DNA from 4 places in the Lysinibacillus sp. NPDC093216 genome. Region 1 is predicted to be linked to each of the others. Evidence: riboswitches for the same ligand, from Rfam matches in the RefSeq annotation. Region 1 holds a riboswitch; each other region holds the start of a gene.
The links. A riboswitch is a leader RNA that binds a small molecule or an ion and turns the genes downstream of it on or off. The one in region 1 is predicted to bind cobalamin.
Positions count from the first base shown of each region.

Region 2: another riboswitch for cobalamin. It lies ahead of ACQKOG_RS21795 (FecCD family ABC transporter permease); the one in region 1 lies ahead of metE (5-methyltetrahydropteroyltriglutamate--homocysteine S-methyltransferase).
Region 3: another riboswitch for cobalamin. It lies ahead of ACQKOG_RS05195 (hypothetical protein); the one in region 1 lies ahead of metE (5-methyltetrahydropteroyltriglutamate--homocysteine S-methyltransferase).
Region 4: another riboswitch for cobalamin. It lies ahead of ACQKOG_RS16590 (ribonucleoside-diphosphate reductase subunit alpha); the one in region 1 lies ahead of metE (5-methyltetrahydropteroyltriglutamate--homocysteine S-methyltransferase).

Region 1 is NZ_JBNNVB010000007.1:105,007-113,062, forward strand. Features, by position in the region: gene ACQKOG_RS10530 (UDP-N-acetylmuramoyl-tripeptide--D-alanyl-D-alanine ligase) at 1-467, shown strand, start outside; gene ACQKOG_RS10535 (UDP-N-acetylmuramoyl-tripeptide--D-alanyl-D-alanine ligase) at 600-1,988, shown strand; gene ACQKOG_RS10540 (C40 family peptidase) at 2,044-3,405, opposite strand; gene ACQKOG_RS10545 (VOC family protein) at 3,787-4,149, opposite strand; gene ACQKOG_RS10550 (DUF5367 domain-containing protein) at 4,209-4,607, opposite strand; gene ACQKOG_RS10555 (TetR/AcrR family transcriptional regulator) at 4,620-5,195, opposite strand; cobalamin riboswitch at 5,401-5,579, shown strand; gene metE (5-methyltetrahydropteroyltriglutamate--homocysteine S-methyltransferase) at 5,766-8,056, shown strand, end outside.
Region 2 is NZ_JBNNVB010000026.1:57,802-65,857, reverse strand. Features, by position in the region: gene ACQKOG_RS21805 (ABC transporter substrate-binding protein) at 1-517, opposite strand, end outside; gene ACQKOG_RS21800 (ABC transporter ATP-binding protein) at 577-1,350, opposite strand; gene ACQKOG_RS21795 (FecCD family ABC transporter permease) at 1,351-2,409, opposite strand; cobalamin riboswitch at 2,530-2,714, opposite strand; partial or broken gene ACQKOG_RS21790 (topoisomerase C-terminal repeat-containing protein) at 3,130-3,509, opposite strand; gene topB (type IA DNA topoisomerase) at 3,527-5,656, opposite strand; partial or broken gene ACQKOG_RS21780 (IS3 family transposase) at 6,290-6,409, opposite strand; gene ACQKOG_RS21775 (NUDIX hydrolase) at 6,474-7,034, opposite strand; gene ACQKOG_RS21770 (undecaprenyl-diphosphatase) at 7,319-7,933, opposite strand.
Region 3 is NZ_JBNNVB010000003.1:110,964-119,019, reverse strand. Features, by position in the region: gene ACQKOG_RS05210 (ABC1 kinase family protein) at 1-1,123, shown strand, start outside; gene ACQKOG_RS05205 (NlpC/P60 family protein) at 1,581-2,789, shown strand; gene ACQKOG_RS05200 (hypothetical protein) at 3,361-3,909, shown strand; cobalamin riboswitch at 4,143-4,348, shown strand; gene ACQKOG_RS05195 (hypothetical protein) at 4,549-5,091, shown strand; gene ACQKOG_RS05190 (ABC transporter substrate-binding protein) at 5,093-6,055, shown strand; gene ACQKOG_RS05185 (hypothetical protein) at 6,292-6,837, opposite strand; gene ACQKOG_RS05180 (tyrosine-protein phosphatase) at 6,985-7,752, shown strand; gene ACQKOG_RS05175 (MATE family efflux transporter) at 8,008-8,056, shown strand, end outside.
Region 4 is NZ_JBNNVB010000015.1:81,332-89,387, reverse strand. Features, by position in the region: gene cbiB (adenosylcobinamide-phosphate synthase CbiB) at 1-357, shown strand, start outside; gene ACQKOG_RS16630 (pyridoxal phosphate-dependent aminotransferase) at 344-1,423, shown strand; gene ACQKOG_RS16625 (histidine phosphatase family protein) at 1,435-2,043, shown strand; gene ACQKOG_RS16620 (bifunctional adenosylcobinamide kinase/adenosylcobinamide-phosphate guanylyltransferase) at 2,055-2,630, shown strand; gene cobS (adenosylcobinamide-GDP ribazoletransferase) at 2,654-3,430, shown strand; gene ACQKOG_RS16610 (histidine phosphatase family protein) at 3,403-4,002, shown strand; gene ACQKOG_RS16605 (bifunctional adenosylcobinamide kinase/adenosylcobinamide-phosphate guanylyltransferase) at 3,951-4,343, shown strand; gene ACQKOG_RS16600 (ECF transporter S component) at 4,537-5,031, shown strand; gene ACQKOG_RS16595 (hypothetical protein) at 5,028-5,711, shown strand; cobalamin riboswitch at 5,822-6,009, shown strand; gene ACQKOG_RS16590 (ribonucleoside-diphosphate reductase subunit alpha) at 6,172-8,056, shown strand, end outside.

The DNA of each region.
Region 1 (8,056 bases):
CATCATTCCGAAAATTGAATAAGCAGCTTCAGGTATTTAAAGGCATTAATAATTCCATATTACTAGATGATACATGGAATATTACGACTACTTCTTTGGAGGCAGGATTAAAAGTTTTGAAAGCGCTCGGAGAAGGCAAGAAAACGATTGCCGTTATTGGGACGATAACAGATTTAGGGTCTTGGGGATATATCATTCACGAACAAGCGGGAGAATTAATTAGTGAAATTGGGGTCGATGTACTTATTACGATAGGGGAACATGCAAGTATTATGGCGCTTCATGCCATTGAGGCAGGAATGAGTTCACCTGTGTATATTTTTAAAAATAGTACACGCGTCTATAAATTGTTAGAAGATATTGTAGATGAAAATACGGTTCTTTTCATTAAAGGAGATATGTATAGTAAAGAAGTTTCTAAGTTGGCAGATGATTTAAAAATAAAAAAATCATCTACTTCCGAATAGATTTCACCTAAATAAATGTTATTTTTCATCATTTACTAGAATGAGCATATTTATAGTCAATTGCTTGAAATGCATAAACTATGATATTCATTTATTCAGAAATATACTTTATAGAAAGGGGGCGTAGTTAACTTGCAACATATAAGTGTGAGCGATATAAGAAAATTATTACAAGGAGAATTATTAAGCGGTTCTGAACACTGGTCTGTTAAACATGCAATTTATTATAACCGACATGATCTGACTCAAAATCATACACTTATGTTTGTTAGTAAAAGTGATCAAATTAACTGGCAAGAAATAGATCGAAAGGGACCATCTCTAGTCATTTCTGATAAATCTTCAGAGGAATTGAAAAATGCGCTGAAGAATACGGCCGTTATACGCGTCAAAAGTATTTTGCATGCCTATTGGAAATTCATGGGGCATTACAGAAATCTATTTCAAATACCAGTCGTTGCTTTAACCGGAACATGTGGTAAAACGACAACGAAAGAAATGATTAAACACATAGCTAGTAAGGAATGGAATGTTCAAGCATCTGTCAGCAGTAAAAATGAGCCACGGCAATCCTTACCGTACTTGACTGGAATCGATCAGAATACAAAAGCAGCTATCTTTGAATTAGGATTGGGGAATATAGGGAATATTAAACACCAATGTATGATCTATCAGCCTACGATTGGTATTATTACGAATATTGGTGTCCATCATTTAGATGGATGCAATAATCTTGATGGTTATATCAAAGCAAAGGCAGAAATTGTAGAAGGAATAAGAAAAGATGGCACGTTAATCATTAATGGTGATGATGAAAACATTAAAAAAATCCCCCTAAATAAATTTAGAGGAAAGATTATTACCTTTGGCGTCAACGAAAAGGCAGATTATCAAGCTACGAATATACAATTCACAAAAGGCGGCATGAAATTTGTACTAAAAGTGTCAAATAACAAATACAATTTATTTGTTCCAGGATACGGAGAACACCAGGTATATAATGCATTAGCGGCTATAGCTGCCATAAAGGAAATGGGACTTTCCATGGCTGTCGCAATTTCGCAATTAAAAACGTTCAAAGCGATGGCAAGACACTTAGAATTTTCTACGGGCATAGGTGAATGTACTATCGTAGATGATACTTGGACAAATAACCCGACTTCTGTTGAAGCGGCACTAAAGGTTTTAGATACTATAGGAAAAGGGAAGAAAGTAATTCTTATTTTAGGTGATATTAAGAGGTTAGGAAATTTCGAAGAAAAATATCATCGAGAGATTGGCACAATGGTCGCGAAAAGAAATGTTGATACGCTTATTACTATTGGCAATAGAGCAGAAAATATTGCGAATCAAGCGTTGAAGGAAGGCACCAAGGCAGATGTTCATATGTTTAAAGATGTTACAGGCGTTTTAGATGTACTAAAGCATAAGCTCGATAATGAAACCATTGTACTTATTAAAGGTCCAATGTCTAGCAAATCTATGATAGAATTTGCGAATCAGTTAAAAAATAAAAAATAAGCTAGAAAAAGAAGTATTCTCAATAGAAGAATACTTCTTTTTCTTTGTATTTATATTATAAAACACGACGAGCTGTTACATAGTTTTGATTTGCCCATGTTGAAGTTAGGCTTTGTTTTACAACATTATTAGATGTCATACTAATAAACTGATTATTACCAAGATAGATGCCTGTTTGTGTAATATCTTTTCCTCCATTGTTAGTAGAGAAGAAGATCAGATCTCCTTTTTGTAACTGTGCTTTTTCCACTTTAGTCCCAACTAATGCTTGTCTACTTGCTAATTTATCTTTTAAATCAATCCCATGCTGTTTAAAAACATAGTAAGTAAATCCTGCGCTCGTAAACGTAAGTGAGCTTTCGTCATACGAATAACCAAACTTTGCTTTACTACTCAAATTTGAGGCAGTAGAGATGATTTTATCAGCAGAAGTAGAAGGCGTGCTAGGGGCTGGATTTGGAGCAGGAGCTGCAGTTGAGTTATCTGACGTAACACGTTTTGCAGTAATATAATGCTCTTTATAATAGTCAACGAACAGTACTCTTGTCGTAATACCACTTGAACTTGGAATCATTATTCGTTGGTCCCCAGCATAAATGGCTACAAGTGAAGGTGTTTGAGAGCCAGCGACACTATTAAAGAAAATTAAATCACCTTTCTTTAAATTAGCACGTGAAACCGTCGATCCCAGATTCATTTGTTCCTTTAAGGTTGTAGTACCAAGGTTTACGCCACTCTTACGATAAACATATTCTACAAACCCAGGCCCGGTAAAACGTAGACTCTGCTCACTAATTGTTGTACCCATAGTTACTTTATCTTTATAGTTATAAGCGTTTTCAACGATTTTATCGCCCTTTGTTGCAGGATTAGCTGAGAGTAATGTAGGTAAAACTCTGCGGGCACCTACATAATTATCTGTATAATATGGCTTACTATTTAAATCAGAAATAACAATATTCTGTTGGGAATCAGCCATGTGAATCATTTTATTGTCCCCGATATACATACCAACGTGGTCAGGGTCTGTCCCAGTTTTTTTACTCTTAAAGAATAGTAAATCACCTTTTTGTAATTGATTTCTATTAACAGCTGTTCCTTGCTGTATCATATAATCTTCATTATAAGTTGCAAGGTCAACACCATTTTTCTCGAAAATGTACATAATAAATGATGCGCAAGAGAATTTATAAGGATATGTAGCCTTGTATTCTGTATTACTATATGTCGCCTTACCAATTAAGCTTTTTCCAGCTTGAATTAGTTGATCCGCTTTCGTATTAACTGCTTGTGAGTTATTCAGGGCATTTGTTGTTGCAGCCTCTACTTCTATAGGTTGAACAGTTGGTTGTACCATCCCCACTGTGCTAAAACCTATCGTCAATGCTAATGTTGTTGATAAAAATCGTTTATTCATGTTGTTATTTCCTCCTGAAGCTATTGTTAGGATTAATCCTGATTTGGTTTGTCACTGGAATTAATCGTAGCATGAAAAAGTAGGGCTTCTTTGAGGTAATTGTTACCACGGTGGATGGGAAATTGCTGTAAACACCTGATATAAAAGGCTTCATCGCCTTAATTTACAGTTGTATTACAAATGTTTCAGTTGGCTGAAGTGTTTTTTAGTATCGAAAGAAGGAGGATGTCGATAAAATTCAGAAGTTGGGTGATAAAACGTGAAAGTTAGTCGATAAAATTCAAAAGTTGGGCGATAAAATGTAAAAGTACCCCGGCAAAATTAAAAAGTTGGAAGACATGCCAGTTGAATAGAAAATAATTTCTATTCAACTGTTTTCTTTTAGAATTCTTGAATCATCTCCACTCTATTACCGAATGGATCTCTAAATTCAAAGCGTTCAAAATGAGGAATAGGAACTGAGTCGAAAATTTCTATATGATGTTCGGCTAGTACCTTCTTCCAATGTTCGATATTTTCAACTTGATAGGCAATATGAGCCTTCGTCGTTAATCTATCAAAGCCATCCTCTGTACCTACATGTACCGCTCTATTGCCGACCTGTAACCAAAATCCACCTCGTCCTTTCAGCGAATCAGGCTTTTCAATTTCTTTTAGTCCTAATACTTGACAGTAAAAATGTCTTCCTTTTTCTTCCTCACCTTTTGGTATTGTTATTTGAACGTGATGTAAGCCTATAATCATTTTTTCTCCTCCTTTAATTCTAATCATTACTTACTTCTAGGATAATAATGTAAAATCCTTTAATTTGATGAATGAATAGTATTCTTTTTCACGAATGAAGCATTTGTAAAACCAGTAATGAGAATTAGGGAGTAAGCCCATAATAGCCATGAGGCGAAATATCGATCTAAGTCAGCCGATAAATTCGGGAAAATATTGTCGAAAACTAACAATACGACTGCATCGATGAGCATTCCAGGTAATACGATACAAATAGCAGCCAGTAACCGTTCTGTACCTTTTGTCTTTTTCAAAGAATAAATAGGTATTGTCGCTATCCAAACGATTGGAATAGCTAAAATGTAAGTAGCTATCATGAGGAAAGGTTCTTCAAGGGTAAAAAAGTAGTGCCCTACAAATCGAAATACGGCACTTGCTACAAGCCAAATCCCAAAACCCCAGCATAAAAAGAATCGCATAGTTTTCCTCCTCTAATTATTTTCTAGACGATGCAATGTCTGAAGGATTTTTTCTAATTGCTGATAGAAGACATCTACATCGAAATCGTCCCTCATCATCACTTGTAAGGCTAAGCCATCAATAAGGGCGTTGAAAAAAATGCTCCAAGTTTCCATCGACACGCCATCAATTGGTGATGTATCCCATAATTTATTTAAAATGTTACATAAATGTTCATTTTCAGCCGCTAAAATTTGTCCAATTTGCTGTCTAATAGTTGGGTTCGTAAAGCCGAAAACGATTAAGGTGAAAAATAATTTATGATAAAACGCATCATTTTCATATCGACTTTTTGCAGAGAAAAGTGCAGATTGAATCATTTCTCGATCAGTCATCAGAATCTCATTCCAGGAATTTTCACAGATGTCTTGGACAATTTCTAGAATGATTTGCTCTTTTGATTTGAAATGATAATAAATAGTTCCTTGTGTCACCCCAGCTTGCTCAGCAACAGCCTTTAAGGTGAATTTCTCAATCCCTTTTTCTACTAAACTTTGCTTGGCAGCCATTAATAAATCTGACTTTTCAATACCAGTAGGTTTTGCCATTTGTTTACACCTCCTTTGTTATTAGTTAGTTGGATAACTAACTATAAAATAACAGAATATCCCACTATTTACAAGTTTTTTTGGTAGCGGGGCTGCTAGTCTTCGATGATTCCATATGTTCGGAATAATAGCAGTATGAAGAATCAAACAAATCTGAAAATAAATCTACTTTTCAGAAAAATATATGTTATAGTAAAACATAATTAAATATTGTGTAAGAGTTGGTGCCGAATGAAAGTTTGGCTTAAAAGGGAAGTCGGTGTAAATCCGACGCTGTCCCGCAACTGTAAATCGGAGCAAATCACAATTGCCACTGGGAAACTGGGAAGGCTGTGAGGCGTGTTGATGAGAAGCCAGGAGACCTGCCAATATCTAGTACACACCAAATACCTACGTGGAAATAGGTGGTGAGATGTGACCATATCGGCCCTGTGCGACAATAAATCATGCGATATTTTGAAAGAATTTCGTATTGTTTCTTGATAGCTAATTTTGATATGCAATGACAGCCATTTTCCAAAAAAAAGGAGGGTGGCTTTTTTTTTATTTTGATTGATAGGAGAGATAAACATGACGTATACAAGTACTACAGTTGGTTATCCGTATATCGGAGAAGATCGTGAATGGAAAAAGGCTTTAGAGGCATTTTGGAAAAAGGAGCTTTCAGAGGATGAATTTTTACAGCATTTAAAGGATATTCGCCTAGCTCGAATAAACAAGCAGATTCGTCTCGGCATAGACATGATAACTGTCGGAGATTTCACACTCTATGACAGAATGTTGGATACGGCAATGATGTTTGGCTTAGTTCCAAAGCGCTTTGATTGGCAGGGAGACAAAGTTGATTTACAAACTTACTATGGGGTAGCTCGTGGTAGTAAAAAAGCCGTGGCTAGTGAAATGACAAAATGGTTTAATACAAACTATCATTATATTGTGCCAGAATATGAGGGACAACCTTTGCAATTAACAGAAAATAAAATATTGGCAGACTTTTTAGAGGCTAAGGAAGCGTTTGGTATTACAGCAAAACCTACATTGATTGGCCCATATACATTTTGTAAATTAACAAAAGGCTATGACAAACTATCGCAGATTACATTTATTTTAGCATTACTACCACTTTATACGCAGGTCTTAAAGGAGTTAGTGGATGCTGGTGTAGAGTGGATTCAATTAGAGGAGCCTGCTCTTGCCACAACACTAGATGAAGCGGAGGTTAAACTTGTTCAAGAAATTTATAGACAATTAGTTGCATCAGTACCCGAGGTTAACATTATGCTACAAACATATTTTGAGTCATTATCGGCATACGAGTCAATTGTGACACTTCCGGTTCAAGGAATTGGGTTAGACTTTGTGCATGGCTATGGCGAAAATATGGAGGCATTACGTCAATTTGGCTTCCCACAAGATAAAGTATTAGCGGCCGGTATTATAAATGGACGAGATATTTGGCGCTCCAATCTAGCAGAGGCTAGCTCAACTATTAAAGCTATTGAACAGCTAAGTGGTGCTAAAGAAATATGGATTCAATCTTCGTGTAACTTACAGCATGTTCCAATTACAACTACTCTCGAAACAAAGCTCGATCCAGTTCTAAAAAATGCCCTTTCTTTTGCAGATGAAAAATTAGTTGAAATCAATGAAATAACAAAATACTTACAAGGCACAGGAAGCCCCTCAAATCAAAAAACATCTGAAAGTATGAAGGCGATTGAAGCGTTGAAAAATCACCCGGCTCGTCAAAATAGAAGTATTCAACAAGCCATTAAAGCAGTGTCAGCACAAGATTTTGAACGCCAGAGTGAATTTAAAACACGTCAAAAGGTTCAACAACAAGCCTTGCAATTACCGCTGTTCCCAACTACAACAATTGGGAGCTTTCCGCAATCAGACGAAGTCAAACGTACACGAAGTGCATGGCGAAAGAAACAACTATCTGATGAGGATTATGCAGCGTTTGTCGAACAAGAGACAAAACGTTGGATCACTATTCAAGAGGAATTAGATATCGACGTTTTGGTACACGGTGAATTTGAGCGCACAGATATGGTTGAATATTTCGGGGAAAAACTTACTGGTTTTGCATTTACGGAGAAAGCATGGGTTGTATCATATGGCTCTCGCTGTGTGAAGCCACCAATTATTTATGGTGACGTTGCATGGGAAGCACCGATGACAGTTAAAGAAACAGCCTATGCCCAAAGCCAAACGAATCGTTATGTAAAGGGAATGCTCACAGGTCCTGTGACAATTTTAAATTGGTCCTTTGTCCGGGATGATATTTCACGGGAGGATGTATCCTATCAAATTGCTTTGGCACTTCGAAAAGAGGTAGAAGCACTAGAAGCTGCGGGTATTTCTATTATTCAGGTTGATGAACCAGCATTACGAGAGGGCTTGCCACTGTGTGAAGAAAATTGGGGAGCTTACTTAGAGTGGACGGTGAATGCTTTTAAACTTGCTACATCTAGTGTGAAGGATCAAACACAAATTCATACACATATGTGCTATTGTGAGTTTAATGATTTTATCGAGCCAATTAGTGCATTGGATGCTGATGTTATTTCAATTGAAACGTCACGTAGCCATGGCGAGCTGATTTCTTCTCTGCAAGTCAATCCGTATGAAAAAGGAATTGGGCTAGGCGTTTATGATATTCATAGTCCACGTGTACCGAGCGAAGAAGAGATGCTGAGTATTATGCAGGATAGCTTACAGGTTTTATCAAAAAATCAATTTTGGGTGAATCCTGACTGTGGTTTAAAAACAAGGAAGGAAACAGAAACAGTTGCAGCACTGGCACATATGGTAGCTGCGGCAAAAACTCTCCGTCAACAAGTCCAACAGTCCATACA
Region 2 (8,056 bases), on a different contig from region 1:
TATCGCCGAAAATATCCTCTAACTTAGGATTTTTAATGCTTGAAGATGTATGTAAATAAGTGTGGATGCCAAGTGCTTCTAGTTCTTCTGGTGTTCCAACACCCTTCTCACTAAACCCGCTTTTCCAGCCTGCATATAAAAAATCTGCTCCTGCATCAATCACTTGTTCCTTTGTTGGGTATTGCTCAGCTAGTACCGGAACTTTATCATAAGCTGCCTGTAACGGTGGATAAATTGCATCATCTAAATATGCTGTTCCGACCATTGAATCCTCTAAGCCTAACGCTAGCATAATCTCTGTCACATGCTGATTTAAGCTAATTGCTTTTTTAGGTGCTTGCGAATAGACTTGTGTCGTATCGTTATTGTCAATCGTTACTTCCGTTGCTCCTGCTTTTGCTGGTTCTACTTGTTCACTTTGCGATGCTGAATCCTGTTTTTCCTCGTTACCACAAGCCGCTAAAATACTTAGCATTGCGATTGCAAGAACAAGCCATACGCTTTTTAATGTCTTCATGTCTACTTCTCCTTTTTTCTAAAAAATATATTGAAAGAAATCTAAGTCTCTTAAACTAACTATAAAAATTGCTCAGATATATAATAAATATGCGGCTTTTTCGTGACAGGATGTACATTAACTTCTGCATGTACACCAAACACCTTTTGTAGCAATGAGGGTGTTAATACATCAAACGGAGTTCCATACGCCGCAATTTCTCCGTCCTTTAAAACATAAATTTTATCGCAATAAGTTGCTGCAATATTTAAATCATGCAAGGCTACAATGACCGTAATCGGCAAGCTCTGTATTAAATCCATAAGCTGGAGTTGATGCTGAATATCTAAATGATTCGTTGGCTCATCTAATGCCATAACCTTAGCCTGTTGCGCCAAAGCCCTTGCAACAACGACTCGTTTTTTCTCACCACCAGATAATGAACTAAAAGTACGTTCACTTAAATGCAGTACGCCTGCTTGCTGCATCGATTCCTCGACAATAGCTAGATCTTCTTTTGTATCCACTTCCATAAGCCTTTTATGCGGTGTACGTCCCATTGCAACAAGATCCTTAACAGTAAACTCAAAAAGCACTGGTGTTTCCTGCCCTACGACGGCTAGTTGCTTTGCTATCTCCTTTGAAGATTGCTTGTAAATATTTTCATTAAATAAAAATACTTCTCCCTCTTGAGGTTGTAGCATACGATACATATTTTTTAATAGGGTCGATTTCCCACTGCCATTAGGTCCAATTATGCCCACAAACTCGCGTTCTTGAATATGTACAGAAACATTGTTTAATATTTTCACCTGCTGCACGGCAAAAGTAAGGTTCTTTGCTACGTATACCATCTAATTTTCCTCCCCGAAAGAATACATTTGCTTACGCAACATCCATATAAAAAATGGGCATCCGCATAAAGCAGTAATAATTCCAATCGGCATTTCCTCAGGTGCAATCACAATACGCGCAGCTGCATCAGCCCATATTAAAAATATCGCACCAATTAATGCACTGACTGGCAGTACAAACTTATAATTTGAGCCGACAATCATGCGTACGATATGTGGAATAATCAGTCCTATAAAGCCAATTGCACCACTTACAGCAACAAGGACACCTGTTAATAGGGAAATTAATAGAATTAGTAGCAATCGAAATTTCTCTAAATTAATCCCCAGCGTAACAGCAGATTCTTCGCCTAGTAAAAGTAAATTCAAATGACGTGCATGAAGACGTAAAATTACGTAGACGACCGTTAAAACAACGAACGGAATCATTAAATTTACCCATTTCGCTCCAGCCAGACTTCCCATCATCCAATACATCACTGCCTTTATACCGCCCTCTTCTTTCGCCATCATCAGCATAAAATTCGTCATTGCTGACAAAACTAGTGACACGGCAATTCCGGCTAATAATAATCGAATAACTGAAATTCGCCCCTCAACTCGTGCTAAGAAAAACACGATTAGTACTGCAATCGTCGCACCTATAAAAGCCGCAAGTGATAGCGCATACATACCTAAAAATGAAAAAGCGCCCAGTAAAATAACAGACGTCGCCCCGACAGATGCACCGGAAGATACACCTAAAATATAGGGGTCTGCGATTGAGTTGCGAACTAAAGCTTGAATAGCAGCTCCCGAAATTGCAAGACCCGCTCCGACTATTATGGCAAGTACTACGCGGGGAGTACGAATTTGCCAGATGATGATTTCCTGCGAACGACTCCAATCTTCTGTAATGCCAAGTGGATTGAACGGGATATGCGATAAAATAATGCGCCATACAATACTAGGTGTTATAGACACAGAGCCTACCATTATCGCTAACGTCAAGGATATTAGAACGACACCAGTCAACACTAATAAGAGTAGGTTGATTTTTCTAGTTGTTGGATTCTTCAAAACGCTCTCCTCTCTTAAAGCAAAGGGCATAAAAAAATCCCCTTGTCTACAAGAGGATGTCATAGTTAAATAAAGGGCGTCTCTTCCCAGTCACTACAACCATCCTCGTGGTTCTATGTAAGTTTGTTGCTTTTATTGGCAGGTCTCCTGGCTTAGGTTCATCATCTATACGCCTTCCCATAGCTCGCTACAGTGACATATTGTATAGACTCTCCATTACAGTTGCGGGACAGCATCGGATTTGCACCGATTTCCCTTTTAAGCAAACGAACAATGTCATTCGCACCAACAAAAATTATTAAGTTATAAGAGGAACAATATCAGAATATTTTCCAGATAGCAATTACATTATATATTACATTAAAGTAAAAATAGTAATAAACGAGAGATTAATAGCCAGAAAATAGAACTGTTAAACATTAATTACTATTGGAAAAATAAAATAAATTTAGACAATAATTTATCTTACCTTACTATACAAATTCCTCATAGTACGCTATTAGTCTCGATATTCAATATCAGTGAGGGCAACACTCTACATGATCTACTAACAAATCTTTCATTCTATTTTGGTTATCTATTTTTATAAATGGAAATTATAAAAATACAAAGGATTTTCTTTTCTACTTGGAAGTCATTAGGTTGAGATAACCTTCATTTCATAAAATAATTGTTTAGGGTAGTGAGAATTAATTCAACAAGATTCATAAATGCTTAATTTTAATCCTTTTTTTCAAATTCCATCTTCCAACTAAAATATTCGTTGTCAGTATTTTTTTCATATTTTAATTGAGCATCGAATTTAGAACCTTTTTACTTGTTAAGCCTTTTACCAATACCGTTCCATCGGCTAGCAATTTCTTAACCATTGTTTTGGTAGGCTTCTTCTTCTTCGCGGCTAAAAATTCATCGTTTTTCCAGATGACAAATTTACAGCCCTTTTCCCAGTTACTGCAGCCGAAGCCTTTTTGTCCTTCGATCACGCTATGACCACATAATGGGCATTTCCCTACTACTTCAAATTTCTTCTTCGCTCGTGTTACTTTGCTGAGTGTCACATCTTCACTATTTTTAATCGTCTGAACGGCATTGACGGTGAAAAAAATCTCATCCGCAATTACTTTTCATTAAACTCAAATTCAATTTTTCCTTCTACCAAACGAAGTGACGCATTAAATTGTTTACCATTCTTTGACTTAAACCCTTTAACCACAGCTGTTTTACCAATCTTACATAAATCATTAATGTTCTTTTCAGTTAGTTTTTTTCCTAGTAACCTTTCTGGGAACGTTTGCTTACAACCATTTTTATAATTCGAACAACCGTAAAAACTTTTACGCAAACCTATTTTTCCTACTTTGCATGTCGGACATGGCACAATATCTTTCACAGCAGCTGGTTTAAACTGCTCAGCTTCAATTGAAAGTGACTCTAATTGTTTAGGTACCTCCGCTATTAATTGAGTAATAAACTTGCCTATGCTTTCAATAAAATGTTTTGCAGAGCCTTCTCCACGACCAATTTTATTTAAGTAAATTTCCCATTTTGCAGTCATAGATGGACTTGAAAGTAATGTCCCTTCGATAGCCCGACATAAAAGCTCCCCTTTCGGCAAAACGCTCACTATGTTTTTTCGTACTTCAATAAATCCATGCTTTTTAATGGTCTCTATAATGCCACTTCGAGTTGCTTCTGTACCAATACCTTCAATCGATTTCAGCACCTCGATTTCTTCTTCATCCTCAACTGATTTACCACATGTTTTCATCATCGTAATGAGTTGCCCTTCTGTATAAGGCTTAGGAGGCGTAGTTGTGCCTTCTAGAATAGAAACCTTACTTTGTACCATTTCATCTTGGAAAACAACAGGTAACGATTCCTCACGCTCTTGCATCCCTTTTTCACTTAAAAACAATTCTTTCCAACCTTTTACAAGTTCTGTTTTCCCTACCGTTTTAAACTCTAAATTTTTGACATTCGTTATAATCGTTTTTTCATCGTATTCATAATCTTGGTGAAACATGGCGAGTGTCGTATTGACTATTTCGAAATAAATATTTCTTTCATCAGCATTCATTGATTGTAACGCTTTTTCTGTTGGCACTTTTTTCGTTGGAATAATAGCATAGTGCTCCCCAACGTTGGCACTGTCGACATAGCGTTTGTTATTCCCGCGATTAATCGCATTAAATGGCTTTCCAACGAGCTGCTGATATTTTGCCAATGATTCATTTAAATAGGCAAACTCATTATGTGTAATGAGGTGTGAATCGGTACGTGGGTAAGAAACGAGCTTTTTCTCATAAAGTGATTGCGTAAGTTTCAACACATGCGACGGGCTGTATTTCCAACGTTTATTGGCGTTGGCTTGTAATGTTGATAACGCATGTAGTTTGGGTGGTGCAATACGCTTCGTTTTGTTCGTTACACTCGTAATTAGACCTGTATCCATCGGTTCAACCCCATGTTGTTGCAATAATTGCACAGCCTCTGCACGCTCTTTTGTTTTTAACTTTGCCTTCCCTTTATATACACCATTTTGTGCTTTAAAGATCCCTTCAATTTCATAAAAATTTTCAGGCTTGAAATGTTCAATTTCCTGTTGTCTTTTATAAATTAAATATACGGTTGGCGATTGCACACGTCCGATGGAGATACTACCCTTAAAGCCTTTTTTTTGTAAAAGTAGCGTATATAGGCGACTACAGTTCATGCCTACTAACCAATCGCTAATTTGACGTGTTTTTGCTTCTTGGTACATGAGCAGATCACGCTCATTACTTTGCATATTATTAAAACCTTTTCGAATTTCCTCAACTTCTAATGAATTGATCCATAATCGTTTAACAGGCTTATTTACTTTTGTCATTTTTAAAAGTGAGTAGAAGATATTTGAACCTTCACGTTCACTATCACAGCAGTTATAAATCATTGTTACTTGCGGATCACTAAAGATTTTTTTTACTGCATTAAATTGTGAATACATTTTAGAGACAACTTTATCTTCAAATTTTTGTGGAATGATAGGTAATGATCCAAGCGACCATTTCTCCCATTCCTTTTGATATTCTTTTGGTTCCTTTAATTCAACAAGATGACCAACTGCCCAGGTAATTACTGCACCTTCAGGAAAAGTAGAACAAGGTTCCAATTCAATAAATATTTTCTCTTTTTGTTTAATTTTAAATGCATCAGCATAAGCTCTTGCTTGAGATGGTTTCTCTGCCAAAATGGCGATTTTCCCCATTAATCATCACATCTTCTTTAAAATATTTTAGTAACTTTTTAATATATAAACATAAAACTCAACTAATCAGATTAGTTGAGTTTATTATGAAATACCTTACTACTATTTTACTTTAAACAATTTAAAATATCACTTACTAAAATCTTTAAATGTTGGCGGTATCCCCTTCTAAAGCTACAACTTCCGGAACAGTTCATTGTATCTTCAATAATTGCACATGTTGGCTCAAGAGGAACACTAATAAAAAAATTGCATCTGATCTTTTAAGTTAGTACCAGATACATTTTTTTTGAGTTCGAAAGTTAAGTTATTAAAATAAAAGTGCAATATTTTTTATGTACAATTGCACAAATAAAAAAATCCCTTCACTTAGAAATATCTTCACAATCTTATGTAGTACTTACTACAAATGATGGAATTTCAAGGCTCTTATTTGATAAACTTGAAAATGAGATTTTTACAAATAAATACAATGTTTCGAAATATAGCGAAAAAGAAATTCTTGAAGTACTTTTGAATGGAAATCCAATGAATGCGAAGTTGAATTATGGGTACCAATTAAAAGTTAGATTTTGAGACTTTTAAAAAACTGGTAAAAATATAATCTGACCCAATAAAGTTAGACATATTTAGTTAAGCATCTTCTAAGACCTGAGAGGTAACCACCGGGCTTAGGTCTTTTAATTTTCTCTTCATTCGTTTGTGATTGTAATAGTGAATATAGTCCTTGAGTTCCTGTTCAAAATGTGCCATAAACAATCCCATATAATAGACAGATTAATTTACTTTCTTTTCTGTCTACCATAGGGGAACCATATCAATATTTAATAAGTCTATTTGTTCGCATATAGTCTTTAGCCATGTAGTAAGCACTTATTGAAAACATTTGAGTTAGAATTTTCTTGTTTTTAAACAAGCTTTCAAAACTATCAAAACCAATTAAATTAACTTCAATATTTTCAGTATCATCTAAATCTTGCTCATATGCCTTATATGCATCTAAGATAAGATACGTTATAACTTTATTATTCTGTGTAGCGGGATTCACGAAATATTCTCCTAATAAAATCGGTTTTATTTTAGAAATATATCCAGTTTCCTCTTTAACTTCTCTCAGAATTCCTTCTTGATTAGTCTCCCATTCTTCTATTTTGCCTGAAGGTATCTCTAGAAAAATTCCGTTAGCTGCATATCTGTATTGTTTAACTAAAACAAGCTTTTTATCTTTTGTAATAACTACCGCATTAACCCAATCACTGTATTCATTTACATGGTAATTTTCAATGACTAAGCCATTAGGAAGTTGACATCTATCTTTTCTTAAATTACCAAATTCACTCTTATATAAAAACTCTGATTTTAATGTCTTCCACCTCATACTTAAGCAACCCTCCCTCTACAAACCTAAAAGTACCAATATTCCGACTAATTATACTAAGATTTCAGGTAGGTTTCAAATATCAATAGTTTCATTTAACAGAGCCATAGTAGCGGATCATATTTAATGAAAAAGGAAGAACTGTCCTACAAATTGCAGAATGTATGATAGTGCCAATTCGCATTGAAATTAAAACCTTTATTTATTGATACATATGATTTTATATTTATTCTTTTGTTAACAAAATAAAGAGCCGCATTAAAATGCGACTCTTCATCTTTGCATTATTTATTCCCATGACTCAGATCTTTATGGCCGAACTTCGCTAAAAAAGGGATATGTTTCGTTAGTTTGTTATAGATATTGAACAGAACTTGTACAACCGGCTCCAATATTTTGGAGAACTTGATAATGACAAAGCTTGCCCCAAATGACAGAAGGGCTCCTCCAATCACGTCGGCTGGATAATGTACTCCGACGAAGATACGTGAAATCCCTACTAGGATAGCCCATACTAATACAGGATACTTCCACGAGTCTTTTCGTAATAGCAACGTACATGCTAAAGAGAATACTAATACTGAATGATCACTTACAAATGAAGAATCGTCAGCATGTGGTACTAACTGATGAACATTATACGTTATGAATGGTCGTGGATGATAGTTGACAAAGTGAATGAGTGCGTTTAAACCCAATCCAAGTAAACATGTAAAGACAATGTAAAAAGCAGTATATTGTTTTTCTGTCCTTTTTTCTTTGTTTGCTGTAAACCATAAAAATAACATAAATACGATTACGACATAAGGAACGCTATCAGTGATGAAAATCATCCCTTTATCTAGTAAAGGATAGCGACCAGCTAAATCATTAATCCATTGAAATACTTCATAATTCATTTTTAAATCTCCTTGCTTTTAATTTCTCAGTAAATTAAAGTTTTCAAATATGCGCTGTTTCCAGTTGAATACTTGCTTACCCTTTCATACATGACGTCATCATACGCCTCATAGTTTCCATTC
Region 3 (8,056 bases), on a different contig from region 1:
GCTTGCTAAAGGATTTGGCGATGGGTTACGCGAGGAAGTTCATTTAGATATTGAGGCTCGTAATACATTGCAGGTGACGAATGCTCTTACTAAAAGCGATTATAAGGTGAAGATTCCTAAAATCTATACAAAATACTGTAATGAAAATATTATTGTCATGGAATATGTACGGGGGAAAAGCGTTGCAAATGCTGCGGCTGAATTTAATCGATTAGGAAATAATCGTAGGCAGTTTGCACGGACTGTTTTATACTCCTTCATTGAACAGATGCTTGTTTCGGGTATATTTCATGCAGATCCACATCCAGGAAATATTCAGATTGATGAGACGGATGGCACACCGATCCTCCTTGATTTTGGGGCTGTTGGCCGTTTGGGAGCTACACAACAAGAGGGCTTAAAGCTAATTTTAATGGGGATTCATCTAAATGATTCAAATACTTTATTTGACGGTGTAACATTATTGGTTGAAAACGCTGATCATGCAGATCGTGCAAAGATAGAACAAGCAATTGATCAAATTCTCTTGAAAATTTCTTACGTGGATCGAATTCCGACAGAAGAATTAATACATGCGTTATTTACGGTTGTTCGGGATTTTGGTCTTGCTTTCTATCCAGCAGTAGGTTTAGCGCTGCGTTCATTAGTAACATTAGAGGGGACTTTACGGGTAATTGACCCGAATTTTGATATTTTTACGGAAGCAAAAGATTTTTCATCTGCATATATGCGAGCATCCTTCCTGAAGCCATTTAAAGAACCGATGGCAACGAAGGAACGTTTACAAGAAGAATTAGCAATGCTTATTCCGGCATTGCGCAAAATGCCAAGACGAGTTAACCAGCTCATTCAACGGGTAGAGAGTGGAAAAATTATCTTACATCACGATGTTTTTTCGGATGAGGATAATGCTCGTTTTATTACAAATTTGTTTTCCCGTTTCGTCTTACTTCTCGTAGGTATTACCTTTGGCATTGTTTCTGTAGCACTTTTAGCAATCTCGCAATTTATTCGTGATGCATACGCTGTTTATTTAAATACAGCTGCATACTTGGGATTGTTTTTATGTGCCATTCTTTTGGTACGCCTTTCTATCCAAGCGTTACGTTCTATGAGGCAATAGGAAGCGCCAACTTGGAGTGGAAATTAATATCTTTGTTCATTGAAATACATTTGCGACAAGATGAGGTAGGGGAAATGCTCCCTTACCTTTTTTTTATTTTAACTTCTTTTAGCCGATTCTGGACGCAATTATGCAGAGGCATAATGGGTAAATGTTCTCGAGAAATATTACAAAAACATTACAAAACAGAAATTGGGTCTAATGGTAAAGCAGTTAAAAACGTTGTTATGTAGAATAAAATGTAGTTTTGTAGAATTTAATAGAATTTACGTGAATATTACAAGAATGTTGCGAGTTTTACTAAACGATTAAAAAGCCGTGAAATAGTATAAAAGTTATGCTAATAATGCTAAACTTTAAAAGGCTAATAAATATATAAGAGAAAATAAAAGAAATCGTTCCAGTGATTACATTAAAATACGAAGAGCGAAATTGACTAGTGAAGGGGAAGAATAACGTGGGTAAACGCAATAAATGGCGTAAGTCGATGGTGCTAGCATTAGCACTAGCTGGCGGCTTATTATTTAATACAGTTCAACCAACCGTAGTGCACGCAGAAGAAACATCTCAACAAATGATTGATAAGAAAGCTAAAATAGATACAGAGGTTAAAAAGCTACAAGAAGAATTAACTAATTTACAAAAAGAGATCGATGAAAAAGTAAAAGTATTTAACAAAGTACAAGCAGATATTAAAGAAGTTGATGCAAATATTGTAGATACTAAAAAACGTATTGAGCAACGTTCAACAATTTTAAGTGAACGTATGGCTGCATACCAAGCTCAAGATAACACTGTAGGTATATATTTAAGTGCTGTTCTTGAATCGAAAAGCTTTGCAGATTTAATGGACCGTGTCGTAGCGGTAAAAACATTAATGGATGCTGACCAAGAATTAGTAGATCAACAAGAAGCGGATAAGGCTAATTTAGAGAAACAAAAAACAACATTAGATGAAAAACAAAAAGAGCTTCAAAAACAATTCCAAGAGCTTCAACAAAAGGAAAGCGAAATGGAAGTAAAAAAAGCTGAGAATGAAGCGAAATCTCTAGCTTTAAAGGCACAAATTGCAACGAAACAAGAAGAAGAACGTTTAGAAGCAGAACGTAAAGCAGCAGAGGAAGAAGCAGCTCGTTTACGTGCACTTCAAGCAGCTACTCCAGTAGTACAAGCAACAAATAACGACGTTAACAATAATACTAGTAACAATAATAATAGTAACAGTAATACTAGCAACACTAACAATAGTGGCAAAGCGAACAATGAAAAATCACTACAAAAAGTCGTTGTTGGTTCTGGTTCAGGTACTGCATCTTCAGGTGATGCAATTTCAACTGCAAAGCAATTCTTAGGCCGTAGCTATGTTTGGGGCGGCAGTAACCCATCAACAGGATTTGACTGTTCAGGTCTTGTGCAATGGTCTTACAAACAAGCAGGCGTATCTTTACCACGTACAGCATCACAACAATATTTAGCAACACAACGTATTTCAGCAAGTGAAGCACGTGTAGGTGACCTAGTATTCTTCAGCTATGGTTCAGGCATAGCGCATGTAGGTATTTACTTAGGAAATAACACGATGATCGATGCTCAAAATAAAGGTGTTGTCATTGAATCACTTGATTGGTGGAATCAATATTTAGTAGGCTTCGGTCGTATTCAATAAGCCCTACTATTATATAGACGATTTAAATAGCGAAAAGGTCATCTTTGTAAAAAAAATTACAAAGATGACCTTTTTTAATATTTGACGGTATTCAAGATTTTGCGAGTAAACCTATCATCCCTGATATAGTGATCCATTAATTTAGGCTCGACTAGTCGATGAATAATGAGTAAAATAACATCTAGGATGAATTTATTTACATAAGTAGATATATTTACTACCATATTACCAGTTACTAAAATGAAAATAGAGCCGATGTAAGGTATAGCATCAATTATCCATATAATGATTGCCATCGTTATAGCGTATTTCGCTTGGATTCATAGAAGGCTAATTCCGATTATAAAGCTAACATGTAAAATGTGTCTTTTATAGCCGAAAGAAATGTTTCCTTGCATATTGATACTCATTTCTGATAATTTTGAAATATAATAATTGGGACCTTACTTTGAAATTAAAAGTGTTTGTGACTTTAGTTTCGTAGTAGTAAAGTAACGAATGATAGAAATTAATACAATACTTACAAGTTTACCATTTTTACGTTCTGAAACAATAAAGGTAGGGATGAATCATGGAAAAAGAGATTTTGCAACTTTTTAGTAATTTAACAGAGCGTGACCTTGATATTCAATACAAATCATACGAAGAATTAATGAAAATTATGCAAGAACCAGTTGATTGGACATATTCAGTTTGGGAACAACTTGTTCAAGCTCTTACATACAAAAATGGACATGTACGTGCAAGTGCTGCACAATTTTTATGCGCATTGGCAGCAAAAAGTGATCCCGAAGAAAGAGTATTAGAGGACTTCTTAAAGATTTGGGCAGTAACGTATGATGAAAAAACAGAAACTTCGAGGCATACTTTGCAGGCGATTTGGAGAATAGGTTTAGCAGGGCAGGTACAAAGAGATTTAGTCGTGTCATATTTGGCGAAAAGATTTCAAATATGCTTAGACGAAAAGCACCCGACATTGATACGCTATGATATTATTGTATCTTTTAAAAAGCTATTCGATGCAACGAATGACCCAAAACTACTAGAGATTGCTCGACGTTTAATTGAAGAAGAAGAAGATGTTAAATGCAAAAAGAAATATAAGAATGCCATCCGTTAAAAGATGTAAAATAGCTGTTTTTTTGCGCATGCTTTCGTTGAGAGATAGCTTTTATAACATCAATCTATGAAATATAACAAATACCTGCACGAGCATGTGAAATGCCCGTGGGGTAACGAATACACCCGCGTGCATAAGGTGATACCTGCATGATCTTTATCCATCGTATTTGTTTATTCTAATTCCACAGCTATTTTTTCCTATTAATCTATGTTAAACTGCTAAACAAGTGAATAATTCTTGCAGAATAAGGGTGCTAAACTATAGCATAATCGGGAATTCGGTGAAAAACCGAAGCTGTTTCCGCAACTGTAAGTACAGGAATCATAAAGATATACCACTGTCGAATTATCTGATGGGAAGGTTTTTATGACTCACAACATGATTGAATGTAGTGAACTGTACAAGCCAGGAGACCGACCTTTGTTTGAACGTATGATAACTCTTCGGAAGCTAGGAGAATATGCGGCAATTACATAGGCTATGTTGTGTCTATACGACACTATTATGTTATTTTCGTTGTTTCCTTAGGAGTGGGAACAACGTTTTTTTTATGTACACTTATCTTTCACCTGCTGGAATCCTAAGAAGGTGTGAATAAAGTAAGAATTTTTCACGAAGGAAAGCGGGGACTTAGATTTGAAAAAAGATGCACGTTATTCTTGTTATCCATTTATGCGTGAAAAGGCATCAACGGTAGATTTTGAAATTCGAACAGATAGCCTTACAACACATATTGGCGTCGCTTTGGTGGCGGTAAAAAAGGAAACGGTAGAGGTAGTAGTAGATGATTTACTAGCCATTTTACCAATGGCTTACCATGTAAATGGCTCAGTACGAGGTAAATTGGCGGTAACTGAAGATAATTTGACTTGGCTAAGTAATCGCTATGATTTCTATGTTAGTCATGTTAAGGATGAAATACAAAACTTTGTATTACCTCAAGGGACAGAGGCTGCTACTGCATTACATTTATGCCGTAGTGAGGCGAAAAAATCATATCGCGTTTTGCACAAAGTATCTGAAGAACGGGAAGTACCTGCTATTCTCTTTGATTATTTAGGATTACTAGCCAATGTCTTTTTTGTAATGGTTGTCTTTATGAATCAGCAGGCTGGTATTGCTGAAATACCGTTTATTAGTAAGTCATACCCGATGAAAAAGAAAAAGGAGAATCAATGAAATGAAGAAAATGTTTAAGCTACAATGGCTTTCTGTGTTAATGTTAGCACTCGTTTTAGTTGGCTGTGGCGCGAAAGAGGATATTAATAAAGAGACTATTTCTAAGGAAGATCAACAAGTTGAGAAAACTAGATATAAAGTTAAGGATGACCGTGGCGTAGAAGTAGAGTTTGCTGCCGCACCTAAAACTATTGTTTCATTGCAACCAAGTAATACAGAAATTTTATTTGCTCTAGGTGTGGGGGATAAAATCGTTGGTGCAACTGAATATGATACGTATCCGGAAGAAGCGCAAAAAATTGAACGTGTTTCTGATTCTGTAAAATTCAATAGTGAGCGTAATTTAGCGTTAAAGCCAGATGTCGTTATTGCCTATACAACTGGAGGCGATGAAGAAAATTTAAATGCCTTAAAAGGTCTCGAAGATGCAGGTATTAAAGTGTTTGCCATTCAATCGGCTAAAACATTTGATGATGTGTACGGGGATATCCAACAAATCGCAACAGTTATGGGAATCAAAGATAAAGGCGACAAGTTAAATGATGATATTAAAGGTAAAATTGCAGAAGTCCAAGCAAAAGTTAAAGATGTGAAAGAACCAAAAAATATCTATTTAGAAATTAGTCCGAAGCCAGACATATATACACCTGGTTCTGGTACATTCCAACAAGAGATTTTAGATGCTGCAAATGTTAAGAACGTTTTTGCTGACCTCAAAAGTTGGGCAAAGGTATCTGAGGAAGATATTATTGCAAAAAATCCAGATGTCATTTTAACAACCGTAAACTATGGGGAAAACCCAACGGCAGAAATCCTCTCTCGTGATGGATGGAATTCAATCACTGCCATTCAAAATAAAGCGGTGTATTCTATAGACACTGATATTTCAAACCGTCCGGGTCCGCGTATTGGCGAAGCTGTTGAGTTAATAGCAAAAGCAGTTTACCCTGAGTTATTTAAATAGTATTTTGGAGCTGTCCTTTATCAAGGGCAGCTTTTTTGATGGATAATAGTGAAATGTCAGGGTAAAAACCCGTTTCTCTTCGGTGAAGAAGTGTCGGTTGGAGTGGATAACTGATCCGCTTTGAAGAGAAAGTGATCGGTTGGAGTGGATAACTGATCCGCTTTGAAGAGAAAGTGATCGGTTGGAGTGGATAACTGATCCACTTTGAAGCAGAAGTGATCGGTTAGAGTGGATAACTACTCCGCTTTGATGAAGAAGTGATCAGTTGGAGTGGATAACTGCTCCGCTATGAAGCAGAAGTGATCGGTTGGAGTGGATAACTGCTCCGCTATGATGAAGAAGTGATCAGGTAGAGTGGATAACTGCTCTGCTTTGAAGAGAAAGTGATCGGTTAGAGTGGATAACTGCTCCGCTATGAAGCAGAAGTGATCGGTTGGAGTGGATAACTGATCCGCTTTGATGAAGAAGTGATCAGGTAAAGTGGATAACTGCTCTGCTTTGAAGAGAAAGTGATCGGTTAGAGTGGATAACTGCTCCGCTATGAAGCAGAAGTGATCGGTTAGAGTGGATAACTGCTCCGCTATGAAGCAGAAGTGATCGGTTAGAGTGGATAACTGCTCCGCTTTGATGAAGAAGTGATCAGGTAAAGTGGATAACTGCTCTGCTTTGATGAAAAAGTGATCAGGTAAGGTGGATAACTGCTCTGCTTTGATGAAAAAGTGATCGGTTAGAGTGGATAACTGCTCCGCTTTGATGAAAAAGTGATCAGGTAATACGGCCATCTCCCCGCTTCAATAAAGATTCGCTGAAATCCCCCCCTCAGCGTTCAAAGTAGCGTATGACATTCCCTAGTGCGAAAATTGGTATTATATCGAATTGTTCTATAATATAGAGGTAAGCATGCTTGCTAACAGAGAGAGGTGCAGTGAATGAAACAGTTTGATATGAAGATTGTTCCGTTTGAAGCAGTTTATAATTTTCGTGATATGGGTGGTTATAAGTCGAGAGATGGGCGTACTGTTAAGAATGGTTTGATTTATCGTTCAGCAGCACTTGGTAAAATGACGAAAACAGATAAGGAGCTATTTAAAACGCTAGGTGTGAAAACAATTTTTGATTATCGAGACAACCATGAGGCTCAAAATAATCCTAATCCGGTATTTCCGTATGCCAAGTATATTCAAATACCAGCAAAGGGAAATCATGCTTTTGAGATGCCTACAAACACTGGTGGAAAAGATTTTTATAAGGTTGTAAGCCTAGAGATGTTCCGAGAATTTTATGCACAAATGCCTTTTAATAATGACTCGTTTAAAAAGTTAATAGCAACGATTCAACAACCTGAAAATTTAGGGCTTGTTCACCATTGTGCGGTTGGGAAGGATCGAACAGGTATTGGCAGCGCACTTATTTTACTGGCGTTAGATGTACCTGAGGAAACGATCATGGAGGACTATTTAGATACAAATGTACATCTACGTCCCTTAGTAGAACGAATGGCTCAGACAATTCAGCAAGATTATAGCGATCGAGAATTACAGCAATTTTACGCCTTAATGTCTGCCCGTGAGGACTATTTACAAGCGGCATTTGATGCAATGGATAACCGATATGGTTCTAAGACTGCTTTTTTAGAGCAAGAGTTTGGTTTAACAACAGAAAAACGTAAGCAATTGCATGACCATTGCTTACTATGATAAGAAACCCTTTCGCATAAAATTGTGAGAGGGATTTTTTACGTATTATACTACCTTTACAATGTTTCGTTATAAATACTCTTTACACCCTAAAAATCTATGATAAGATACTATATATTTTTATCCCGCTGTAACGGGCAGTCATTTAACTGTACCGAAAGCGAAGTGTCAGGTACAAAACTCTCATCTCAAAATCGGTAGTTGGGAGATTAACTGCCCGTAAAATTCTTATGAAGCGTATAGGAGAAGTTGAAATTGTCAGACACAGTAAGAGAAAGTGATATAAAAGAGACAAATAAGTTAA
Region 4 (8,056 bases), on a different contig from region 1:
GATGTACTGAATTTTATTCCAAGTCGATTAACAGGTCTACTGATGGTGCTTGGGACGAAAAATGAAACAAACGTATCTCTAGGTAACCGCTTAAAACGTTGGGCACAGGATGCGAAAAAGCATCCAAGTCCAAATAGTGGTTATTTAGAAGCAGCAACAGCTGTTCAATTAGGAGTACAGCTTGGTGGAAAAAATACATATCAGGGTGTCGTTTCTTATCGAGCAATAATGGGCGAGAAATTAGTTCCATTAACAAAAGAGCATATTGCAACGTCTGTAATTCATATGCGCATTGCGACTTTGCTCTTTACGCTTGTTATGTTAGCAGTGGAGGTGTTAATTTTTGCAATTACCTAATCACGGAGCAAATCCGCAAAATGTTTATCATCAGCTAGGACTTAATATGCCCGAAAAGGTGTATGATTTTAGTGAAAATGTTAATTCGGCAGGGCCACCCCCGTTTGTTGAAGCGCGTTGGCGGACATTTTATCCGCTTATTCAACGTTATCCAGATCCGGACGGTGAGCCGTTTTTATCAAAGGTGGCAGCTTTTCATGAAGTTCAGAAAGATTCTATATTATTAGGCAATGGTGCATCCGAGCTTTTTAGTGTTCTAGTGAGACGCTACGCCAATAAGCGTGTTATTATCGTACATCCAACTTTTTCAGAATATGAACGAACATTAACAGCGGCAGGCGCTGAAATTGTGCCGATAATTGTCGAGGATTTTGTCCACTACACATTGCCGATGGAGCATCTGAAGAGCGAAATGGCGAACGCAGATGCATTATATATTTGTACACCGAACAATCCGACGGGGGTGCTTCCAAAGAAAGAAGAGCTTCTCGAATTAATCTCCCACGGTGCAAAGGTCAATTGTGAGCTTGTCATTGATGAGGCATTTATTGACTGGGTAGATGAAGCCTGTTCTTTGATCCAATATGTGGCAGAAAATCCTCATTTGATCGTTGTTCGTTCGATGACAAAAATGTATGCGATCCCAGGATTACGCCTAGGCTATTTAGTAGCAAGTCCGGTAGTTGTTACTGAGCTAAAGAATATCCTACCGCATTGGAACTTGAATGCCTTTGCCCTTGTTATAGGTACAGGCTGTTTAGATGAACATGTATATTGTGAGCAAGCTATTGCCTATGCTAAAAATCAACGGGAAGCGCTGCAGAGCTATTTACAAGAAAATGGTTGTCAGGTGACGAATAGTGTAACGAATTATGTATGTTTTGCATTACCGAAAAATCAGCAACCAGATACATTTTTTACATACTGTTTATCAAAGGGCGTCGTGCTACGCCATACAAAAAACTTTATGGGCTTAAATGGGGAATGGTTCCGTATAGGAATTAAAGATATTGTGGCTATGACGTATTTACAGAATTGTTTGCAAGCTTGGTTTAACGCAAATTAGGGGTGACAAAGGTGACGACTTTTTATTTAATAAGACATGGTGAAACGATGTGGAATAAAGAGCAGCGGCTACAGGGATGGTTAGATTCGCCGTTATCGGAAAAGGGCATTTTACATGCAGAAAAACTTCGAGATCATTTGAAAAATATCTCCTTTACAGCGGCATATAGCAGTTCAAGTGGCCGTGCTAAGGAAACGATGCATATTCTTCTAGGTAATCGGCAGCTTCCAATCTATTATGAGGATAATTTACGGGAGATTTTTTTAGGAGATTGGCAAGGAAAAACAGTCGAGGACATTATGACTACGCACTGCCTTGATTATGAATTATATACCGATTATCCTGGACAATTCGTCGCAACCCATACGGAAAGCTTTGGTACGGTAACAGAGCGAGCGATGTTTACGTTAAAGAAAATTGCAGAAAAATATCCCGAGAATAATGTTTTAATTGTGTCCCATGCTGTAACGATTAAATGTATCATTAATGCCATTTTAGGGCGAAGCATCAATCAGCTGTGGGCAGAACCATTTATTCATGGTACAAGTATCACGATTATTGAGAAAGTCGAGCAACAATGGCTCGTGAAAGATATCGGGAACATTCAATATTTACAATAGGAGGCGTAACTATGCCACTGATTTTCATTACAGGGGGAGTACGCAGTGGTAAATCCCACTTTGCTGAAAAAGCGGCTGTTTCTCACTATCAAACAGCGTTTAACCAAGCGCGACGACTTATTTATATTGCTTCTGGAGTAGCGTTGGACCATGAGATGGAGAAGCGAATAGTGCGTCATCAGGCAGATAGACGAGCACAAAATATTGAATGGCTGACGATAGAAGCACCTTATGACATTGCAAATACATTACGTAAACTGACTGATGGAGATGTTGTGTTATGGGACTGTGTTACGACATGGCTGACAAATGCTTTTTACGAGGGTTTTGACACGGGAACTCCCTGTGTGGAAAAACCTGGCTGTTTAGAACAAAAGCTTGATGTTTTAAAAAAGGCGGTAAAGACGTTACTTGAGAAAAGGGTGACGTTTTTTATCGTCTCAAACGAATTATTTGATGAGCCACCTTATTCTAGCGAGGAAGTAGAATTATATCGACAAATGCTTGGAAAATTACATCAATGGTTCGTTTCTATTGCGGATGAGGCATATGAAATAAATTATGGTGTCGTAAAGAAGTGGAAATAATAAATGAAGAAGGTGGCAAGACGATGAAAAATTTCTGGCATAGCATACAACTTGCGTTTCAATTTTTTACAGTTTTGCCAGTACATAAAGAAATTCCTTTAACGAAGGCAACGATTACCGGGATGTTCGCCTTTTTACCATGGATAGGGGCTCTTATGGGCACCGCAGTGGCGGCGGTGATCTATAGTTTAACAGAATGGACGGCAAGCAGTGAGGTTTTGCTTACTTTTGTGATTGTCGGATTATTTGCCTTATTTACAGGTGGTTTACATTTAGATGGTTTTATTGATATGGGAGATGCTTATTTTTCGTATCGAGATCGTGAGAAGCGGCTTGAAATTTTAGATGATCCACGTGTTGGCGCATTTGGAGTGCTGTCCGTGTTATTTCTAGTGCTTGGCAAATTTGTGATACTGCATGAGTTATTCGTGCAGCATAAGTTTGCACTATGGATGCCTGTGTTTATTCCGTTATTAACACGAGTAGGCATGAGCTTTTATTTTATGTCGCTCAAATGCTCAAAGGAAAAGGGGCTTGCCTACTTTTTTAAAACACATATTAAGCCGAGATCACTTATCTGCTTTATGCTTATCACATTAGTTGTGGCGTATAGTAGCTTGTTGTTTGTCATAGGTTTCTCCATTGTTCCATTAGTGTTGATGGCTGTATTAGCGATTGCCTTTTTAGTCTTTCGTCAATTTACAGTGCGCAACTTTGGTGGCGTTTCTGGAGATTTACTCGGTGCATCAATTGAAGGAATGGAGGTTGTATTATGGGTGACGTTGTTATTGTGCACTTAATGAGACATGCTCCAACAAAGGAGAATTTGGAGAAGCGTTATATCGGTTGGACAGATTCTTCATTAGCCGATGCATCTTTGCTGACTATAGTAGATTCAGATGCCACTAAGGTGTATGGTAGTGACTTGCTGCGCTGTAGGGAAACAGCAGCCCATTATTTTCCGAATGCAACATATGTGTCTGATAGGAGATTTCGAGAGTCGAACTTCGGTGAATTTGAAGGGCTCACATATGATGACTTAAAATCAGATAGTCGTTATTGTGCATGGTTAGATGATCCCGTACAGTCACCACCTCCAAAGGGGGAAGGCTTTGATGCCTTTTGTGCGCGTGTCATTGAAGGGTTCACGGCATTACCAAAAGACGAAGATGTTTATCATCTCGTTGTCCATGGTGGAGTTATTCGAGCGCTTCTTGTAGAATTTGCACCGACTGAGCAAACTTTTTGGTCGTATCAATCACCGCATGATAAAATATTTTCTTTAACGTTTACAAGAAAGGCTTGGGAGGAGGGAGCGCGATGCATGTCTTTATCGGAGGCGCCCATAGTGGAAAAACCGACTATGTCATGAAATTGCTCGAAGGTCAAAAAGTTGAGCTTGTAGATGGCAATCTACCTAATGACAGCCCAGCCTGTGATGTACTAGTTATTAAAAACATAGAGAAGTGGCTCGTGACACAAGATCTTGAGGAGGATGAACCCCTTGTCAAAATCATTTTGACAAGACTAAAGACTCTTGAAGAAAATTGTGCCGTCTATATAATAGTGACCGATATGGGTCGTGGAGTTGTGCCGATGGAAAAACAGGCACGATTGTTGCGTGATACATGTGGGCGTTTGTACCAGGCATTATTCGCTGAAGCTGAACAAGTCGTACGCATTTGGTACGGTATCGGGGAACAAATCAAATAATATTGTTTCATAAAGTAGGCTTTTCATTAAAAGTTGTGGTTGGGGTAAAAGCGGCGACACCTTGGGATTAGCGGCTTATCGGACGCCTCCAGGAAGCTTTGCTCTGTGCGAAAGCGACAAAGCACCCAGCCGGAACGGAAATCAACCACACGTTATAATGAATAGCCAAATATTAAAGGAATGAGGAAATGGGATGGATCGACAAAGATTGATGAAATTGACGCTCACTGCCATGGTTGCGGCAATTTGTGCAGTAGGTGCAGTCATTAAAATTCCAACATTTATTTCAACTGCAGCGCTTGACTCTGCACCTGCATTGTTGAGCGTTGTCTTTTTATCTCCAGTATTAGCTGGGGTTTCGGGAGTCATTGGGCATTTTATCTCAGCCTTAACTACTGGCTTCCCTCTAGGGCCACTACATATTATTATCGCAGTAGAAATGTTTATTGTTGTATGGGTCTTTGGGGTCATGCATAAAAAAGGAATGCATTTCTGGAAATGGCCCGTGGCACTTATTCTAAATGGTGTTGTGGCACCTTTACCATTTTACTTTATCATTAGTCCGGCATTTTACTGGGCGTCACTGACTAGTCTTCCATTGGCAACACTCGTAAATCTGGTGATCGTTGCAATTGTGATGCCAATTCTGTCAAAGGTGTTTGTGCGTAAGGAAGGTCGAGTACATTGAGAAATGCAATAAAAATAGGTGAGCTGTTTGCTACAACAGATAATGCCGCAGCCATTGGCGAAAAACCACAAGATGTTGTGTCTGCTCCAGACAAACTAACGGCATACTTCACGGCGCGTGTTACTTTTTTAGAGCAGCTTGCTGCAAATGCTTTACCAAACCATATTTTACTCGCTAATTTTTCAGGAGATGCTGCATGGTCTCGTTATGTTGCAGGCATTCAGCAGGTTTTTGATGAGGCGGGGCTTAATTGTCCACCGATAGACGGTAGTACAGAGTCCAATATGCCGACTCTACAATCAGGATTATCTATAACGATGCTAGGTGAACAGCAAAAACACACAGCAACTAAGTATGAACAGCTTAGTTGGTACACCTATGGATTACCGCTTGTAGGCAATGAAATCCTTGCTCAGCCTGAAGATGTCGCACAGCTCCAACCTATTTTTCAGGCGTGGAAAGAGGGGATTGTGCAGCAAGTATGGCCAGTTGGATCAAAAGGTCTACAAGCAGAATTTACCCGCCTTTTTAGCGAGCAACAGGTCAAAAGTTCGTTAGATGTTGAGAAATCGGCTGGTCCATGTGCAGTAGTTTTGCTAGGAATACAGCCTGAAAAAGAGCAGCTAGCACAAAAAAAATTTCCTAGAAATTTTGAAAAACTACGTAAAACTGCATTGTAATTGGGCTTGCTTCGAGAAAATGTAGCACTTTATAACTTGCAAGGGGCAAATCGCCTATTGCAACAATAAACACAATATGTTAGATTTGTTTAGGAGTTAAAACACAATATATAGTATTTTGGACGAACGGTACCAATATGGTTTAAAAGGGAATTCGGAAAAAGAGTCATCTTAGGCCGAAGCTGTCCCCGCAACTGTAAGTGCTGACAAATGATGAGTAGGCCACTGTGAAGAACGGGAAGGTGATCATTTGGAGGAAGCATGAGCCAGGAGACCTGCCGATATGTTCAAGACAGCAACACATTCTTCGGGGATTGAGAAGTGGAGGCGAGAGATTTGTTCACTTCTTTGTGCGCTTATCCTTCATTTCCATTTCCGATTTTACTGCGATCACGTAACCGATAGATGTTGCGTGATCGCTTTTTGTGTTGCTGGAGAAGGAAAGGGAGAGAATGTGTACATGACAATTCAAATCGAACAGCAAATGACTAAGCTCAAGAAAAGTTACACGGAGGATGAACTCGAAAGTTTTGTGAGGTTATCGGATCGATGGCTACGAAAAAACGACAATGCCACATTTGAAGCATGGGCAGATGCGATGATTTTACAAACGCTTAGCCTCATTGATGAAGAGGAGCCATACTGGACATTTGTCGCAGCTCAAATTTATTTAGAAAAATTATATGACCAATTTGCGATGCGTCGTGGTGTCTCAGTGAAAGATGTTTATAAGGTTTTCCCAGAACATTTAGCACACTATACAGAAGTTGGTTTGTATCATGAAAGTTTAACAACAAAGTATAGTGAGCAGGAGCTTCAGGAACTCGCTTCTTATTTAGAATCAAGTCGAGATGAGTTGTTTACGTATATAGGTTTAAAAACATTAATGGACCGCTATGTAGTCCGTGATTACACGAAAACACCGGTGGAATTACCGCAGGAACGATGGATGGTCATTGCGATGACTCTGATGCAGGATGAAACAGAAAATCGTTTAGAAAAAGTACGTGAATCTTACTGGGCAATGAGTAATTTATATATGACTGTTGCCACACCAACATTATCAAATGCAGGTAAAACACATGGACAGCTATCAAGTTGCTTTATCGATACAGTAGATGATAGTTTACAAAGCATTTATGACACGAATACAGATGTCGCAACATTATCGAAGTACGGCGGTGGTATTGGTGTTTATATGGGTAAAATTCGTAGCCGAGGCTCATCTATTAAAGGCTTTAAAGGTGCATCAAGTGGTGTTTTACCATGGATTAAACAACTTAATAATACGGCGGTTTCAGTCGATCAGCTTGGTCAACGACAAGGCGCTATTGCTGTCTATTTAGATGTTTGGCATAAAGACGTCTTTACGTTTTTAGATTTACGCTTAAACAATGGGGATGAGCGTTTGCGTGCTCATGATATTTTCACAGGGCTATGCTTACCGGATTTATTTATGGAAACGGTAGAAGAGCGCGGGGAATGGCATTTATTTGACCCACATGAAGTGCGAGAAGTTATGGGCTTTTCACTAGAGGATTTCTATGATGAGAAAAAGGGTGACGGCTCTTTCCGTACTAAATATGAGGAATGTATCGCCAATCCATTGTTAAGTCGTGAAGTTGTACCAGCCATTGATATTATGAAGCGTATTATGCGCTCTCAGCTTGAAACAGGCGTGCCGTTTATGTTCTATCGAGATGAAGTCAATCGCATGAATCCGAATAAGCATGAAGGGATGGTTTACAGCTCGAACCTGTGTACAGAAATATTCCAAAATATGTCAGCTACTGAATTTGAGTCTATTACCCTTGAAGATGATGTCATCGTAACACGTCGCAAGCCTGGAGATTTCGTTGTATGTAACTTATCGTCTATCAATTTAGGTAGAGCAGTACCGGCTGGTGTTCTAGAACGATTAATCCCAGTTCAAGTACGTATGTTAGATAACGTTATTGCTTTAAATACAATTCCAGTAAAACAAGCAGAAATTACGAACCTACGCTACCGTGGTATTGGACTTGGAACGTTTGGCTGGCACCATTTATTAGCTTTGAAAGAAATTCAATGGGAGTCTGAGGAAGCTGTAGAGTTTGCGGACAAGCTATATGAAGAAATTGCATATTTAACGATTCGTGCTTCTAACGATTTGGCATGTGAAAAAGGAGCTTATCCATTATTTGAAGGCTCAGATTGGCATACGGGTGCGTATTTTGACAAACGTGGCTATGACAGTCATAAATGGAATGCATTACGCGCCGCGGTTGCTGAGAAAGGTATGCGTAACGGCTATGTAATGGCAGTTGCACCGAACTCATCAACATCTATTTTAGCAGGCAGTACGG